2 regions of the Streptomyces sp. NPDC093252 genome follow, and region 2 is predicted to be linked to the other one. Evidence: riboswitches for the same ligand, from Rfam matches in the RefSeq annotation. Region 2 holds a riboswitch; the other holds the start of a gene.

Region 1 (7,148 bases), on a different contig from region 2:
GGCATCTGCGGGTGATGAAGGCCGCCGCCGACCGCGAGGCCGGGCTGGTCGACCAGGTGGTGGCACCGCTGCGCCGGCACCGCAATCCGCAGACCAGGGCCCATGCGGAGGCCCGGACGAAAGAGCTGGCGGGGCTCGCCGTGCGGCTGCACGCGGCGCTGGTGCAGTCCGCGCTCGGGGTGCGGTTGCCCTGAGGGGCAGACCTGCCGCCGGGGCAGGTCCGGATCCGGACCTGTGGTCGTCCCGACTACCCAAACATCCCGGGCACGGCCTAGGGTTGCTGTGTGAACGAGCTCGATGTCGTAGGTGTCCGGGTCGAAATGCCCTCCAACCAACCGATCGTGCTCCTGCGCGAAGTGGGAGGCGACCGCTACCTCCCCATCTGGATCGGGCCGGGGGAGGCGACGGCCATCGCCTTCGCCCAGCAGGGCATGGCGCCCGCCCGACCGCTGACCCACGACCTGTTCAAGGACGTGCTGGAGGCCGTCGGCCAGGAGCTGACCGAAGTACGCATCACGGATCTGCGCGAGGGCGTCTTCTACGCCGAGCTGGTCTTCGCCAGCGGGGTGGAGGTCAGCGCCCGGCCGTCCGACGCCATAGCGCTGGCCCTGCGCACCGGAACGCCGATCTACGGCAGTGACGGGGTGCTCGACGACGCCGGTATCGCCATCCCCGACGAGCAGGAGGACGAGGTGGAGAAGTTCCGCGAGTTCCTCGACCAGATCTCGCCCGAGGACTTCGGTACCAGCAGCCAGTGAACCGGTGAGACGGGGTGCGGCCCGGCGGACACAGGGTGTGTGCCGGGCCGCACCGCTGGGTGTCGGTACGTATCCGTCCGTATCGCCTCGGTGCGGCAATTGCCAGGGGCGCGTGAGAGCGTCCTGCGGCTCCCCGTCGGCGCATTCGGCTAGCCTTTCCCCGCGGTGGGGCGCGGGAAACCACTCCCAGGGTGATTATCACTCGGCGTGCCGAGTGTGGCGATCGTTGACGCACCCTCGGTGACTGCCTACCGTCGAGAAGGCAGGTCAAGGACGGAGGTCGGCGTGAGAAGCAGCGGCGACGGTACGGCTGGGGGTGCCCCCGGGCGCAGTCTCGGGGAGAGCGGTCCGTACCCGCTTCACGGGAGCACGACCGGTCACGCTCCGCAGCGACCGACGGCCGTGCCCAGCAGCGGAGGGGCGACGTCGATGACGTCCGAGCAGATCGGCTACCGCGGGCCGACGGCCTGCGCAGCCGCCGGCATCACCTACCGGCAACTGGACTACTGGGCCCGCACCGGGCTGGTCGAGCCCAGCGTGCGGCCCGCCCACGGGTCGGGGACGCAGCGGCTCTACAGCTTCCGGGACGTCGTCGTCCTGAAGATCGTCAAGCGGTTCCTGGACACCGGGGTGTCGCTCCAGAACATCCGGACCACCGTGCAGCATCTGCGCGAGCGGGGTTTCCGCGATCTGGAGCGGATGACGCTGATGAGCGACGGTGCCACGGTCTACGAGTGCACCTCGCCGGACGAGGTGCACGCGCTGCTCCAGGGCGGTCAGGGGATCTTCGGGATCGCCGTGGGCGTGGTGTGGCGGGACGTGGAGAGCGCGCTGTCGCAACTGCACGGGGAGCGGATCGACACCGGGGAGACGCTCGTCGGCCACAATCCGGCCGATGAGCTGGCGCGGCGGCGCAACCGGGCCGTCTGAGGGCTTTCTGAAAGCCTTCCCAGGGGGATCTGAGAGGGATCTGAAGGGCCGTTCTCCAGGGTGGTTCCCTGGCGGTCCCCTCGGGGAGCGGGCCGGGCCCGGCGGTGTCCCGAGGGGCATTGTCAGTGCCGTGGTGCAGCATCGTAGGTGTGAGGAGAACGCCCACGATCCTGCATCTCGACATGGATGCCTTCTTCGCCTCGGTGGAGCAGGCGTCCAAGCCGAGCCTGCGCGGGAAAGCGGTGATCGTGGGCGGGCTGGGCCCCCGCGGAGTCGTGGCGACCTGCTCCTACGAGGCCAGGGTGTTCGGGGTGCACTCGGCGATGCCCATGGCGCAGGCGCGGCGGCTGGCGCCGAACGCCGCGTATCTCGTGCCGCGGTTCGGGCTGTACCGGTCGATCAGCGAGCAGGTGATGGCGCTGCTGCGGGCGCTGTCGCCCCTGGTGGAGCCGCTGAGCCTGGACGAGGCGTTCGTGGATCTGGAGGCCGGGGGAGCGGCCTGGGACCCGGAATCGGCGCGGCTGGCGGGGATCAAGCTGCGCGCGGACATACGGGAGGTCACCGGGCTGACCGGATCCGTGGGGCTGGCCGCGTCCAAGATGCTCGCCAAGATCGCCTCCGAGCAGGCCAAGCCGGACGGACTGGTGCTGATCGAGCCGGGGACCGAGCGGGCGCTGCTCGCGCCGATGCCGGTGCGGACCCTGCCGGGGGTGGGGCCGGCGACCGGCGACCATCTGCGGCGGGCCGGGATCACCACGGTGGAGGAGCTGGCGGAGGCCGGTGAGGACGAACTCGTCCGGCTGCTGGGCAAGGCGCATGGGCATGCGCTGTACGCGATGGCGCTCGCGCACGACGACCGGCCCGTGGTCGCCGAGCGGGAGACGAAGTCGGTGTCGGTGGAGGACACCTACGACGTGGACATCCACGACCGGGTGCGGGTGGAGCTGGAGGTGCAGCGACTGGCGGACCGGTGTGTGCGGCGGCTGCGCGGGGCAGGGCTGTCGGGGCGGACGATCGTGCTGAAGGTGCGGCGGTACGACTTCTCCACGCTGACCCGGTCCGAGACCCTGCGGGGACCGACCGACGATCCCGCGGTGGTGCGGGAGGCGGCTGCCCGGCTGCTGGACTCCGTGGACACCACGGGCGGGGTGCGGCTGCTGGGGGTCGGAGTCAGCGGGCTCGCCGACTACACCCAGGAGGATCTGTTCGCCCAGGCTGCCGGGGAGCTGCGGGACGAGATTCCCGAGGAGCATCCCGAGGAGGGGGATCGCGAGGACACCGAGGGGCACGGCGAGCGGCGCTGGCCGGCGGGGCACGATGTGCGGCACGCCCGGTACGGGCACGGGTGGGTGCAGGGGAGCGGGGTGGGGCGGGTGACCGTGCGGTTCGAGACACCGTGGTCGGAGGCGGCGGGGCGGGTGCGGACGTTCCGTACCGAGGATCCGGAGCTGGAGCCGGTGGAACCGCTGCCGCTGACCGGGGCAGGGGCGGGGGGTGCGCCGGGGGTGGGGGAGGAGCGAAGACCCGGTGGCGGGGAGAGCGGTGGACGCCTAGACGGGGCGCCGGGCGCGCTGCGCGGATGAGTCTGGTCGACAACCTCGCGCGCGTGGCCCTGAGCGGGCGGATCGGGCCGGTACGGGTGGGCGGGGACTGGGGCGATGTCACGGCGGTGCTCGGGGAGGCCGGGGATTCGGGGGCAGCGAGTCGGCGGAGGAAATGGCCGAGGGCTGTTCTTCCGCAGGCATCTGGAGGTCTTCGTGTGCCGGTGCGGGCGGGTGCTGCTGTTCGGGGTCGAGACCTGGTCGCCGGACGGGGTGGAGCTTCCGGGGGTGCTCGGTGGGGGGAGCACGCCCTTTCAGGCCGGGCCGGGGTACGCGGAGGTCCTGGACGCGCTGGAGCGGGTGGGGTGCGGGTGGGAGCCCTACGGGGCGGGGAGCTTCGGGGATCAGGTGACCCTCAAGGCCAGGGGTACCGGGACCGCGTTTGTGTTCCAGGTGCCAGGTGCCAGGTGCCAGGTGCCAGGTGCCAGGAGCCAGGTGCCAGGAGCCGGGGCCGAGCCGGTGCTGCACGCCGTGGGGGTGCCGGGGGACGGGCACGGGTGCCCGGAGGGGGCGGTGGCGGTTTGAGGGCGGCGGGAGGGGTGGGCTGGATCTCCGGGGGCGCGTGGGGCTGCTGTTCCGGGTGGGCTAGCTGTCTTCCTGGCCCGCCATTTTGCCGAAGTCGTGGTCCGGTGGGGGCGGGGCGGTGACGTCCAGGCCGTAGTGGTGGTAGAGCTGGAGTTCCTGTTCGGGGGAGAGATGGCGGCCCACGCCGAAGTCGGGGGCGTCCTTGATCAGGGCGCGGTCGAAGGGGACGTGCAGGGTGCCCTCGATCAGTTCGCTGGGCTCCAGGGGGACGAACGCGTCCCGGCTGAAGAGGCCCGTCCTTATGGCCGCCCACTCCGGGACGCCGGTCGCGTCGTCGAGATAGACCTCGTCGATCGTGCCGATCTTCATGCCGTTGCGGTCGAACGCCTTGCGGCCGATCAGGTTGCGCGGATCGATATCGGTCTGCACGGTCCCTCCACATGGTCGCAACTCATCCGTAAGCACTACGAAAGAGCACATTGGGGCAGGCGGCCACTCGAAGGTCCGTTCGTGGACCGCGCTGGTAGGCTGACAGCGGCTGCTGACCCCGTGCGGGAGAGTCCTCCGGGAAGATCCGGAGGCGCCGAAGGAGCAAATCCTCCCCGGAATCTCTCAGGCCCCCGTACCGCACGGACGAGGTCACTCTGGAAAGCAGGGCGGCGCCGACGGCGTTCGCTCTCACCGACGGTGAAAGCCGGGCCGGCGCCCGGTGAAGCTCTCAGGTTGTGATGACAGAGGGGGAGGCCGTCGGGGTACCCGCGCCGGGGTGCCCCCCGAAGGTCGTGTCAGACCAGGAGGCCCTCCGCAATGACCGCCCATCGCATTCCGCTCTCCGAGCTTGAGCAGGGGATCCCCTTCGAGCAGCGGCACATCGGCCCCGACCAGGAAGCGCGGGCCAAGATGCTCGCCCAGGTCGGGTACGGCTCGCTGGACGAGCTGACCGCCGCCGCCGTCCCCGATGTGATCAAGAACGCCGAGGCGCTGGAACTGCCGGGGGCGCGCACCGAGGCCGAGGTCCTGGCCGAACTGCGCGCGCTGGCCGACCGCAACCAGGTGCTCGGCTCGATGATCGGGCTCGGGTACTACGGAACGTTCACCCCGCCGGTGATCCTGCGCAATGTCATGGAGAATCCGGCCTGGTACACGGCCTACACGCCCTATCAGCCGGAGATCTCGCAGGGCCGGCTGGAGGCGCTGCTGAACTTCCAGACCATGGTCGCCGACCTCACCGGGCTGCCCACCTCCGGTGCCTCGCTGCTGGACGAGGGGACGGCCGCCGCCGAGGCGATGGCGCTGTCCCGGCGGATGGGGAAGAACAAGAAGGGGCTGTTCCTGGTCGACGCGGACGCGCTGCCGCAGACCATCGCCGTCATCCGGACGCGGGCCGAGCCGACCGGGGTCGAGATCGTCGTCGCCGATCTGAGCGAGGGGATCCCGGCCGAGCTGGACGGGCGGGAGATCAACGGGGTGCTGGTGCAGTACCCCGGCGCCTCGGGGGCCGTACGGGACATCACGGCGGTCGTGGAGCAGGCGCACGCGCGGGGGGCGCTGGTCACCGTCGCCGCCGATCTGCTGGCGCTGACGCTGCTGAAGTCGCCGGGGGAGCTGGGCGCGGACATCGCGGTCGGCACCACGCAGCGGTTCGGGGTGCCGATGGGCTTCGGCGGGCCGCACGCCGGATACATGGCGGTGGGCGAGCGCTTCGCGCGCAGTCTGCCGGGGCGGCTCGTCGGAGTCTCGGTGGACGCCGACGGCAACAAGGCGTACCGGCTCGCGCTCCAGACGCGGGAACAGCACATCCGACGGGAGAAGGCGACCAGCAACATCTGTACCGCGCAGGTGCTGCTCGCCGTGATGGCCGGGATGTACGCCGTCTACCACGGGCCCGATGGGCTGCGGACGATCGCCCGGCGGACCCATCGGTACGCCACGGTCCTGGCCGCCGGGCTCCGCGCCGGGGGCGTCGAGGTCGTGCACGGGTCCTACTTCGACACGCTGACCGTCCGCGCCCAGGGCCGGGCCGAGCTGATCGCCGCCGCCGCCCGGGACAACGGGGTCAATCTGCGGGTCGTGGACGCCGACCACCTCTCCCTCGCCTGCGACGAGACGACCACCAGGGCGCAGCTCGGCGCGGTGTGGAACGCGTTCGGGATCGAGGCCGATGCCGAGGCGCTGGACGCCGGGGCGGAGGAGGGGCTGACGGAGGGGGCGCTGCGCAGCGACGAGATCCTCGCCCACCCGGTGTTCCACCAGCACCGTTCCGAGACCGCGATGCTGCGCTATCTGCGCCGGCTGGCCGACCGCGACTACGCGCTGGACCGGGGCATGATCCCGCTCGGGTCCTGCACCATGAAGCTCAACGCCACCACCGAGATGGAGCCGGTGACCTGGCCCGAGTTCGGGCAGCTCCACCCGTTCGCGCCCGCCGGGCAGGCGGAGGGCTATCTGACGCTGATCCGGGAGTTGGAGGAGCGGCTCGCCGAGGTCACCGGCTACGACAAGGTGTCCTTGCAGCCCAACGCCGGGTCGCAGGGGGAACTGGCCGGGCTGCTCGCCGTGCGCGGGTACCACCGGGCCAACGGGGACGAGCAGCGGACGGTGTGCCTGATCCCGTCCTCCGCGCACGGCACCAACGCCGCGAGCGCGGTGATGGCCGGGATGACGGTCGTCGTCGTCAAGACCGCCGAGGACGGCGAGATCGACGTCGCCGATCTGCGGGCAAAGATCGAGCAGCACCGCGACCGGCTCGCCGTGCTGATGATCACGTACCCCTCGACGCACGGGGTGTTCGAGGAGCATGTGGCCGACATCTGCGCCCGGGTGCACGAGGCGGGCGGGCAGGTGTATGTCGACGGGGCCAATCTGAACGCGCTGGTGGGGCTGGCCAAGCCGGGGCACTTCGGGGGCGATGTCTCGCATCTGAACCTGCACAAGACCTTCTGCATCCCGCACGGCGGCGGCGGTCCCGGCGTCGGCCCGGTGGCGGTGCGCTCGCATCTCGCGCCGCACCTGCCGAACCACCCGCTCCAGCCGCAGGCCGGTCCGGAGACCGGGGTGGGCCCGATCTCGGCCGCCCCGTGGGGTTCGGCGGGCATCCTGCCGATCTCCTGGGCGTATGTCCGGCTGATGGGTGGCGAGGGGCTGAAGCGGGCCACCCAGGTGGCCGTGCTGTCCGCGAACTACATCGCCAAGCGGCTGGAACCGCACTACCCGGTGCTCTACACCGGCCCCGGCGGGCTGGTCGCGCACGAGTGCATCATCGATCTCCGCCCGCTGACCAAGGCGACCGGCGTGAGCGTGGACGATGTGGCCAAGCGGCTCATCGACTACGGGT
Region 2 (7,148 bases):
ATCGAGCCAGGGCACTCCGACGCCGCCGCCCGGGGAGTGCGGGTTGAGCCAGAGGCCGTAGTGGTCGGGGTAGAGGGTGCGGGCCACGTCGAGGGCGTCGACCACCTCGTAGGAGCGGTTCCAGCCGCTGGCCGACAGCTCCTGGGCGGAGGTGACGCAGGGGGCGTACGCGTAGCCCTCGACCTCCATGTTTCCGTACTGGGCGTCCGGGGAGCCGGCCTGGCCGTGCCAGAGCAGCATCCAGATCTGGCCCGCGGTGGGGGTGGCGAGGGCGTGCAGCAGCGCCTCGTAGGTGTCGTACCGACCCGGCGTCACCTGTCGCAGGGTGTGCTCGACCTGGCCGGTTGCGGCGGTGCCGCTCGCGCTCACTGTCTTCCCCGCCCCTTCGTGGGCTGCTTGCAACGCCCTTTTTTCGACCGTGACACTAGCTTACGTGCGACGCCGGATCCGGGGCCCGGCGCGCCCGCCGCGAGCCGGTCACGCGTCCCGCGTGTAGAACGGCCGCACCCGGTCCCGCATCCAGGTCCCCACCGGGTCCTGCGCCACGTCCAACAGGACGAGGTTGACCGGCCACTTGGGCGGGGCGCCGGTCACCGCCCGCTCCAGGGCGGCCAGCGGCAGCGCCCGGATGTCGCCGTCCCACCGGTCGAGTTCGACCCCGACGAACAGCGCCGGTTCGGCGGTCTCGACGGCGGCCAGGCAGCGACGGGCCGTCACCACCACCCCGAGGGCGGCGAACTCGGCGGACGCGGCGGCCAGGAAGTCCACCGGGTCGTCCTGCCAGTCCGGCTCGAACAGCCGCACCCGGCCGCCGCCGGCCGGCCCGTCCAGCGCGGTACGGCCCGCCCGGCACAGCTCGGCCACGGCGGGCGGCGGCAGCGGGATGCCCACGGTGCCGCCCGGGTTGAGCACGATCCCGGCCTGCGGGGGCAGCCCCCGGGCGAACTCGACGGCGGGCGCGATCGTGTACGACATATGCGCGCCGACGACCTGGCGGAACTGCTCCTCGGAGCTGAACACCGGGACGTAGACCTGGCCGTCGATCTCGGTGGTGGGCAGGTCCAGGGGGCCGCTGTCGGGCCCGCCGCCGTTGGGCAGCGGCACCCAGAGGAAGCTGCGGCCCAGCACCTCCACGATCCGCGGACCGGCCGACGGGACCCCGAGGGCGGCGGAGAGCACCTCCTCCAGCTCGTTGCCGGGCCAGCCACCGTGCGGGTGGGGGTGCGCCCCCACCGGGAAGTCCGCGGGAAGATCCGCCGGGAAGTCCATCTTGCTACCGCCTGCCGAGTACCACGTGCCACTGCCACTGCTCTTCGGGCTGGAAAGGCTAGCGCGTGAGGGTCCCTCCGGGGGTAACCGGGCGAGGGGGGCGAGGGCGCGGTGGGGGCGGTGGTGGTGCGGGGCGCGGTGGTCGTGCCCGGGGTGGTGCTGTGGCCGGCTGCCGCGCCCCGGCGCCGCGGCCCGGGTCGGGCCCCCGACCGAACCCCCGGCGTCCGGCGCCCCTCACCCCGGGGAACCCGGTGGTCCCGGTCCCCTACCCCGTGAACCCGATCCGGCGCAGTCGGTCCGCTGCGGCGCGGTCGAGGAGGACCGCCGAGCCGACGCCGGTCGGCAGGCGGTCCTTCTGGATGCGGTGGAGCAGGCGCGCCGCGACCCCCCGGTGGCGGCGGAAGGCGTAGCGGGAGACACCCCGGCCGCGCTCGCGCTGACCCTGGAGGGCCTGCTCGGGGGTGACGTCGAGAAGGAGGATGTGCAGCCGGCCGCCGCGCCGCCGGGCCTCGCGGGCCAGCCAGGCCCGCACCCACGCCTGGGTGCCGCAGTCGTGCACGACGACCCCCTCGCCCGTGCGCAGGGCCCGGTACAGCCCGGTGTAGTGGGCGATCCGGACCAGGGGGCGGTAGACGGTGTACGGGAGGAGGGCCGGGGCGCGCTGGTCCCAGCGGTCGCGGGTGTCCTGGGAGTCGATCCGCGCCGACTTCACCGTGCGCCGCATCAGGGTGGACTTGCCGCTGCCGGGCAGGCCGGTGACCACGACCAGGTCGCGGGGGCCGAAGAGGAGGGCGTGGGGGCTGCGGCCGGCCCGCTCGCGCAGGTCGCGGACGACGGGGGCGGGCAGCGGGGGGCATGCCTCCCGGGCCGGGGCGGGGGGCTGCCCGGGCAGTGCGGCGCCGGTGGTGGTCGCGTACGCCGTGGTCCTGTTCACCGTGATCGTCCTCCCCTGGGGCGGTTCACGAGGTTCCCTCCCCGTCGAGTGTAAAGAGAAGGTAATTCGCGGTGTCTCGTCATTCCGTCAGCGTGGCGCAACAAGCCTGCTACAGAGAGCTGTCGATCTCCGTGCCCACTGAGCATGCCCTGTCAAACCTGCCCATACGTCACCGATGCCCGAGCCGATCACCAAGCCGACGCCTGAGCCGATACCCGGGCCGACGCCCGGAGGGCCTCCCCCTGACGTGCCGGGCCGATGCGTGCAATGATGGCGGCGCCTGTGACAGGCCCTAACTGCATACCGGCCGCTTGAATCCGCGCGGGAGAGTCCCCGGTGATCACCGGGGCGCCGAAGGAGCAAGTCCCTCCCTTGAATCTCTCAGGCCCCGTACCGCGCGGGCGAGGCACATCTGAAAAGCGGGCCGCCGCCGCAGTGGCGCGGTGGCCCCACCCAAGGTGCAAGCCGTGATGATCAATGATCATGGCGAACCTCTCAGGTTCCGATGACAGATGGGGAGGACCGCCTCACCGTCCCCGTGACGGAGAGGACCGTCCCGCCGTCCTGCCGTGCCGTCATGCCTGGGAGACCGACCGATGAGCAGTGCCGCACCCGCACCCCGCCGTACCGCGCTCGATGCCCTGCATCGCTCGCTCGGGGCGACGATGACCGATTTCGCGGGCTGGGACATGCCGCTGCGCTACGGCTCCGAGCGGGACGAGCACGTCGCCGTCCGCACCCGGGCCGGGCTCTTCGACCTCTCCCACATGGGCGAGATCACCGTCACCGGCCCCGGGGCCGCCGCCCTGCTGAACTTCGCCCTGGTCGGCAATATCGCCGCCGTCGGCACCGGCCGCGCCCGCTACACCATGATCTGCCGGGCCGACGGCGGCATCCTGGACGACCTGATCGTGTACCGGCTCGCGGAGACCGAGTACCTGGTGGTCGCCAACGCCTCCAACGCCCAGGTCGTGCTGGACGCCCTCACCGAGCGGGCGGACGGCTTCGACGCCGAGGTCCGCGACGACCGGGACGCCTACGCGCTGCTCGCCGTCCAGGGCCCCGAGTCCCCCGGCATCCTGAAGTCCCTCACCGACGCCGACCTCGACGGCCTGAAGTACTACGCCGGGCTCCCCGGCACGGTCGCGGGCGTCCCCGCGCTGATCGCCCGCACCGGCTACACCGGCGAGGACGGCTTCGAGCTGTTCGCGCAGCCGGAGGACGCGGTCGTGCTGTGGGAGGCGCTGACCGAGGCCGGGGCCGCCGCCGGGCTCGTCCCGTGCGGGCTGTCCTGCCGGGACACCCTGCGCCTGGAGGCGGGCATGCCGCTGTACGGGCACGAGCTGACCGCGGACCTCACGCCCTTCGACGCCGGGCTCGGCCGGGTGGTGAAGTTCGACAAGGACGGCGACTTCGTCGGGCGGGCGGCGCTCGCCGACGCGGCGGAGCGGGCCGAGACCGACCCGCCCCGGGTGCTGGTCGGCCTGGTCGCCGAGGGCCGCCGGGTGCCGCGCGCCGGGTACCCGGTGGTCACGGACGGCCGGGTGATCGGCGAGGTCACCTCCGGCGCCCCCTCCCCCACCCTGGGCCGCCCGATCGCCATGGCGTACGTCGACGCGGCGCACTCCGCGCCGGGCACCGCCGGGGTCGGCGTCGACATCCGCGGCAGCCACGAGCCGTACGAGGTCGTGGCCCTGCCGTTCTACAAGCGCCGGAAGTAGCGCCGAAGCAGCGCTGGACGCTGCGACGGAAACACCGACGGAAACACCGACGGAAACACCGACGGAAACACCGACGGAAACTGCGCCCGCCGCACCCCCGGGTGCCACCGGCACTCCCCCCCGCCCCCGCCCCTCACCAGCCATCCCCGTACAGGAGAATTCAGGCCATGAGCAACCCCCAGGAACTGCGGTACAGCAAGGAACACGAGTGGCTGTCGGCCACCGACGAGAACGGTGTGGCCACGGTCGGCATCACCGAGTTCGCCGCGAACGCGCTCGGCGATGTCGTCTACGCCCAGCTCCCGGAGGCCGGGGCCGCGGTCACCGCCGGGGAGACCTGTGGCGAACTGGAGTCCACGAAGTCCGTCTCCGACCTCTACTCCCCGGTCACCGGCGAGGTCGTGGAGTCCAACCAGGACGTGGTGGACGACCCGGCGCTGGTGAACTCGGCCCCCTTCGAGGGCGGCTGGCTGTTCAAGGTGAGGATCGCCGACGAGCCGGCCGAGCTGCTCTCCGCCGACGAGTACACCGCCTTCTCGGCCGGCTGAGGGGACCCCCACCGATGACTGCCCAGGACTCCCTGAACACCCCCCTGCACGACCTCGACCCCGAGGTCGCCGCCGCCGTCGACGCCGAGCTGCGCCGCCAGCAGTCCACGCTGGAGATGATCGCCTCCGAGAACTTCGCGCCGGTCGCGGTGATGGAGGCGCAGGGCTCGGTGCTGACCAACAAGTACGCCGAGGGCTACCCCGGCCGCCGCTACTACGGCGGCTGCGAGTACGTCGATGTCACCGAGCAGCTCGCCATCGACCGGGTGAAGGAGCTGTTCGGCGCCGAGTACGCCAATGTCCAGCCGCACTCCGGGGCCTCCGCCAACCAGGCCGCGCTGTTCGCCCTCGCCCAGCCCGGGGACACCATCCTCGGCCTGGACCTGGCACACGGCGGGCACCTCACCCACGGCATGCGGCTGAACTTCTCCGGCAAGCAGTTCGAGGTCGTCGCCTACCACGTCGACGCCGCCGGGCTGGTCGACATGGCCGAGGTGGAGCGGCTCGCCAAGGAGCACCGGCCGAAGGTGATCATCGCGGGCTGGTCGGCGTACCCGCGCCGGCTCGACTTCGCCGCGTTCCGGCGGATCGCCGACGAGGTCGGGGCGTACCTCTGGGTCGACATGGCGCACTTCGCGGGGCTGGTCGCGGCGGGGCTGCACGACAACCCGGTGCCGTACGCGGATGTCGTCACCTCCACCACCCACAAGACGCTGGGCGGGCCGCGCGGCGGGATCATCCTGGCCCGGTCGAAGGAGTTCGCGAAGAAGCTGAACTCGGCGGTCTTCCCCGGTTTCCAGGGCGGCCCGCTGGAGCATGTGATCGCGGCCAAGGCGGTCTCCTTCAAGGTCGCCGCGAGCGAGGAGTTCAAGGAGCGCCAGCGGCGTACGGTGGAGGGGGCGCGGCTGCTCGCCGAGCGGCTGACCGCCGAGGACGCCCGCGCGGCCGGGGTGGCCGTGGCGACCGGCGGCACGGATGTGCACCTCGTCCTGGTGGATCTGCGCGCCTCCGAGCTGGACGGACAGCAGGCCGAGGACCGGCTCCACGAGATCGGCATCACGGTCAACCGCAACGCCGTCCCCAACGACCCGCGTCCGCCGATGGTGACCTCGGGGCTGCGGATCGGTACCCCGGCGCTGGCCACCCGCGGCTTCACGGCGGAGGACTTCGCCGAGGTCGCGGATGTCATCGCCGAGGCGCTCAAGGCGCCCGATCCCTTCGGGGAGGCCGACGCGGCGGCGCTGCGGGCCCGGGTCACGGCCCTGGCCGCGAAGCACCCGCTGTACCCGACGCTCACCCCGTAGTTCGTGCAGTTCGTGCAGTTCCTGTAGTTCCTGTAGTTCCTGTAGTTCCCCGGCGGGGGCATCCGAGGATGTGTGCCCCCGCCCGCTCTGGAGGTTGTTCCCGTGGCCATCTCGGTCTTCGACCTGTTCTCGGTCGGTATCGGCCCGTCCAGCTCGCACACGGTCGGCCCGATGCGGGCGGCGGGCCTGTTCGCGCGCCGACTGCGCAACGAGGACCTGCTGCCCGCCGTCGCCTCCGTCCGCTGCGAGCTGTACGGCTCGCTGGGCGCGACCGGCCACGGCCACGGCACCCCGAAGGCGGTGCTGCTCGGTCTGGAGGGCGACTCGCCGCGCACGGTGGACGTGGAGAAGGCGGACGACCGGGTGGAGGAGATCAGGGCGACCGGGCGGCTGAGCCTGCTCGGCGAGCGGGAGATCCCCTTCGCCTTCGACACCGACCTCAAGCTCCACCGCCGCAAGGCCCTCCCCTACCACGCCAACGGCATGACCCTGTGGGCGTACGGGCCGGACGGCACCGAACTCCTCTCCAAGACGTACTACTCGGTCGGCGGCGGGTTCGTGGTCGACGAGGACGCGGTGGGCGCCGACCGGATCAAGCTGGACGACACGGTCCTGAAGCACCCCTTCCGCACCGGTGACGAGCTGCTGCGGCTCACCCGGGAGACGGGTCTGTCGATCTCCGCGCTGATGCTGGAGAACGAGCGGGCCTGGCGCAGCGAGGCGGAGATCCGCGAGGGGCTGCTGGACATCTGGGGGGTGATGCGGGCCTGTGTCACCCGGGGCATGTCCCGTGAGGGCATCCTGCCGGGCGGTCTGAAGGTCCGCCGCCGGGCCGCGACCACCGCGCGCAAGCTCCGCTCCGAGGGCGACCCGCAGGCCCTCGCCATGGAGTGGATCACGCTCTACGCGATGGCCGTGAACGAGGAGAACGCGGCCGGCGGCCGGGTGGTGACCGCCCCGACCAACGGGGCCGCGGGCATCATCCCGGCGGTCCTGCACTACTACCTCAACTTCGTGCCGGGCGCGGACGACGACGGCGTGGTCCGCTTCCTCCTCGCCGCGGGCGCGATCGGCATGCTCTTCAAGGAGAACGCCTCCATCTCCGGCGCCGAGGTCGGCTGCCAGGGCGAGGTCGGCTCGGCCTGCTCGATGGCGGCGGGCGCGCTGGCCGAGGTGCTGGGCGGCTCCCCGGAGCAGGTGGAGAACGCGGCGGAGATCGGCATGGAGCACAATCTCGGCCTGACCTGCGACCCCGTCGGCGGCCTCGTCCAGATCCCGTGCATCGAGCGCAACGGCATGGCCGCGGTGAAGGCGGTCACGGCCGCCCGGATGGCGATGCGCGGCGACGGCAGTCACAAGGTGTCCCTGGACA

What was found. A riboswitch is a leader RNA that binds a small molecule or an ion and turns the genes downstream of it on or off. The one in region 2 is predicted to bind glycine.
Region 1: linked by a shared signal. The riboswitch ahead of gcvP (aminomethyl-transferring glycine dehydrogenase) and the one ahead of gcvT (glycine cleavage system aminomethyltransferase GcvT) in region 2 are both predicted to bind glycine.

Annotation. Positions count from the first base shown of each region.
Region 1 covers NZ_JBFBEM010000015.1:7,207-14,354, forward strand. The annotation lists gene AB0O01_RS28205 (MerR family transcriptional regulator) at 1-194, shown strand, start outside; gene AB0O01_RS28210 (bifunctional nuclease family protein) at 285-758, shown strand; gene AB0O01_RS28215 (MerR family transcriptional regulator) at 1,044-1,688, shown strand; gene AB0O01_RS28220 (DNA polymerase IV) at 1,838-3,271, shown strand; gene AB0O01_RS28225 (PRC-barrel domain-containing protein) at 3,875-4,243, opposite strand; glycine riboswitch at 4,357-4,452, shown strand; gene gcvP (aminomethyl-transferring glycine dehydrogenase) at 4,622-7,148, shown strand, end outside.
Region 2 covers NZ_JBFBEM010000011.1:305,181-312,328, forward strand. The annotation lists gene AB0O01_RS24225 (enhanced serine sensitivity protein SseB C-terminal domain-containing protein) at 1-369, opposite strand, end outside; gene AB0O01_RS24230 (enhanced serine sensitivity protein SseB) at 478-1,269, opposite strand; gene AB0O01_RS24235 (AAA family ATPase) at 1,535-2,203, opposite strand; glycine riboswitch at 2,516-2,609, shown strand; gene gcvT (glycine cleavage system aminomethyltransferase GcvT) at 2,800-3,924, shown strand; gene gcvH (glycine cleavage system protein GcvH) at 4,092-4,472, shown strand; gene glyA (serine hydroxymethyltransferase) at 4,487-5,776, shown strand; gene AB0O01_RS24255 (L-serine ammonia-lyase) at 5,879-7,148, shown strand, end outside.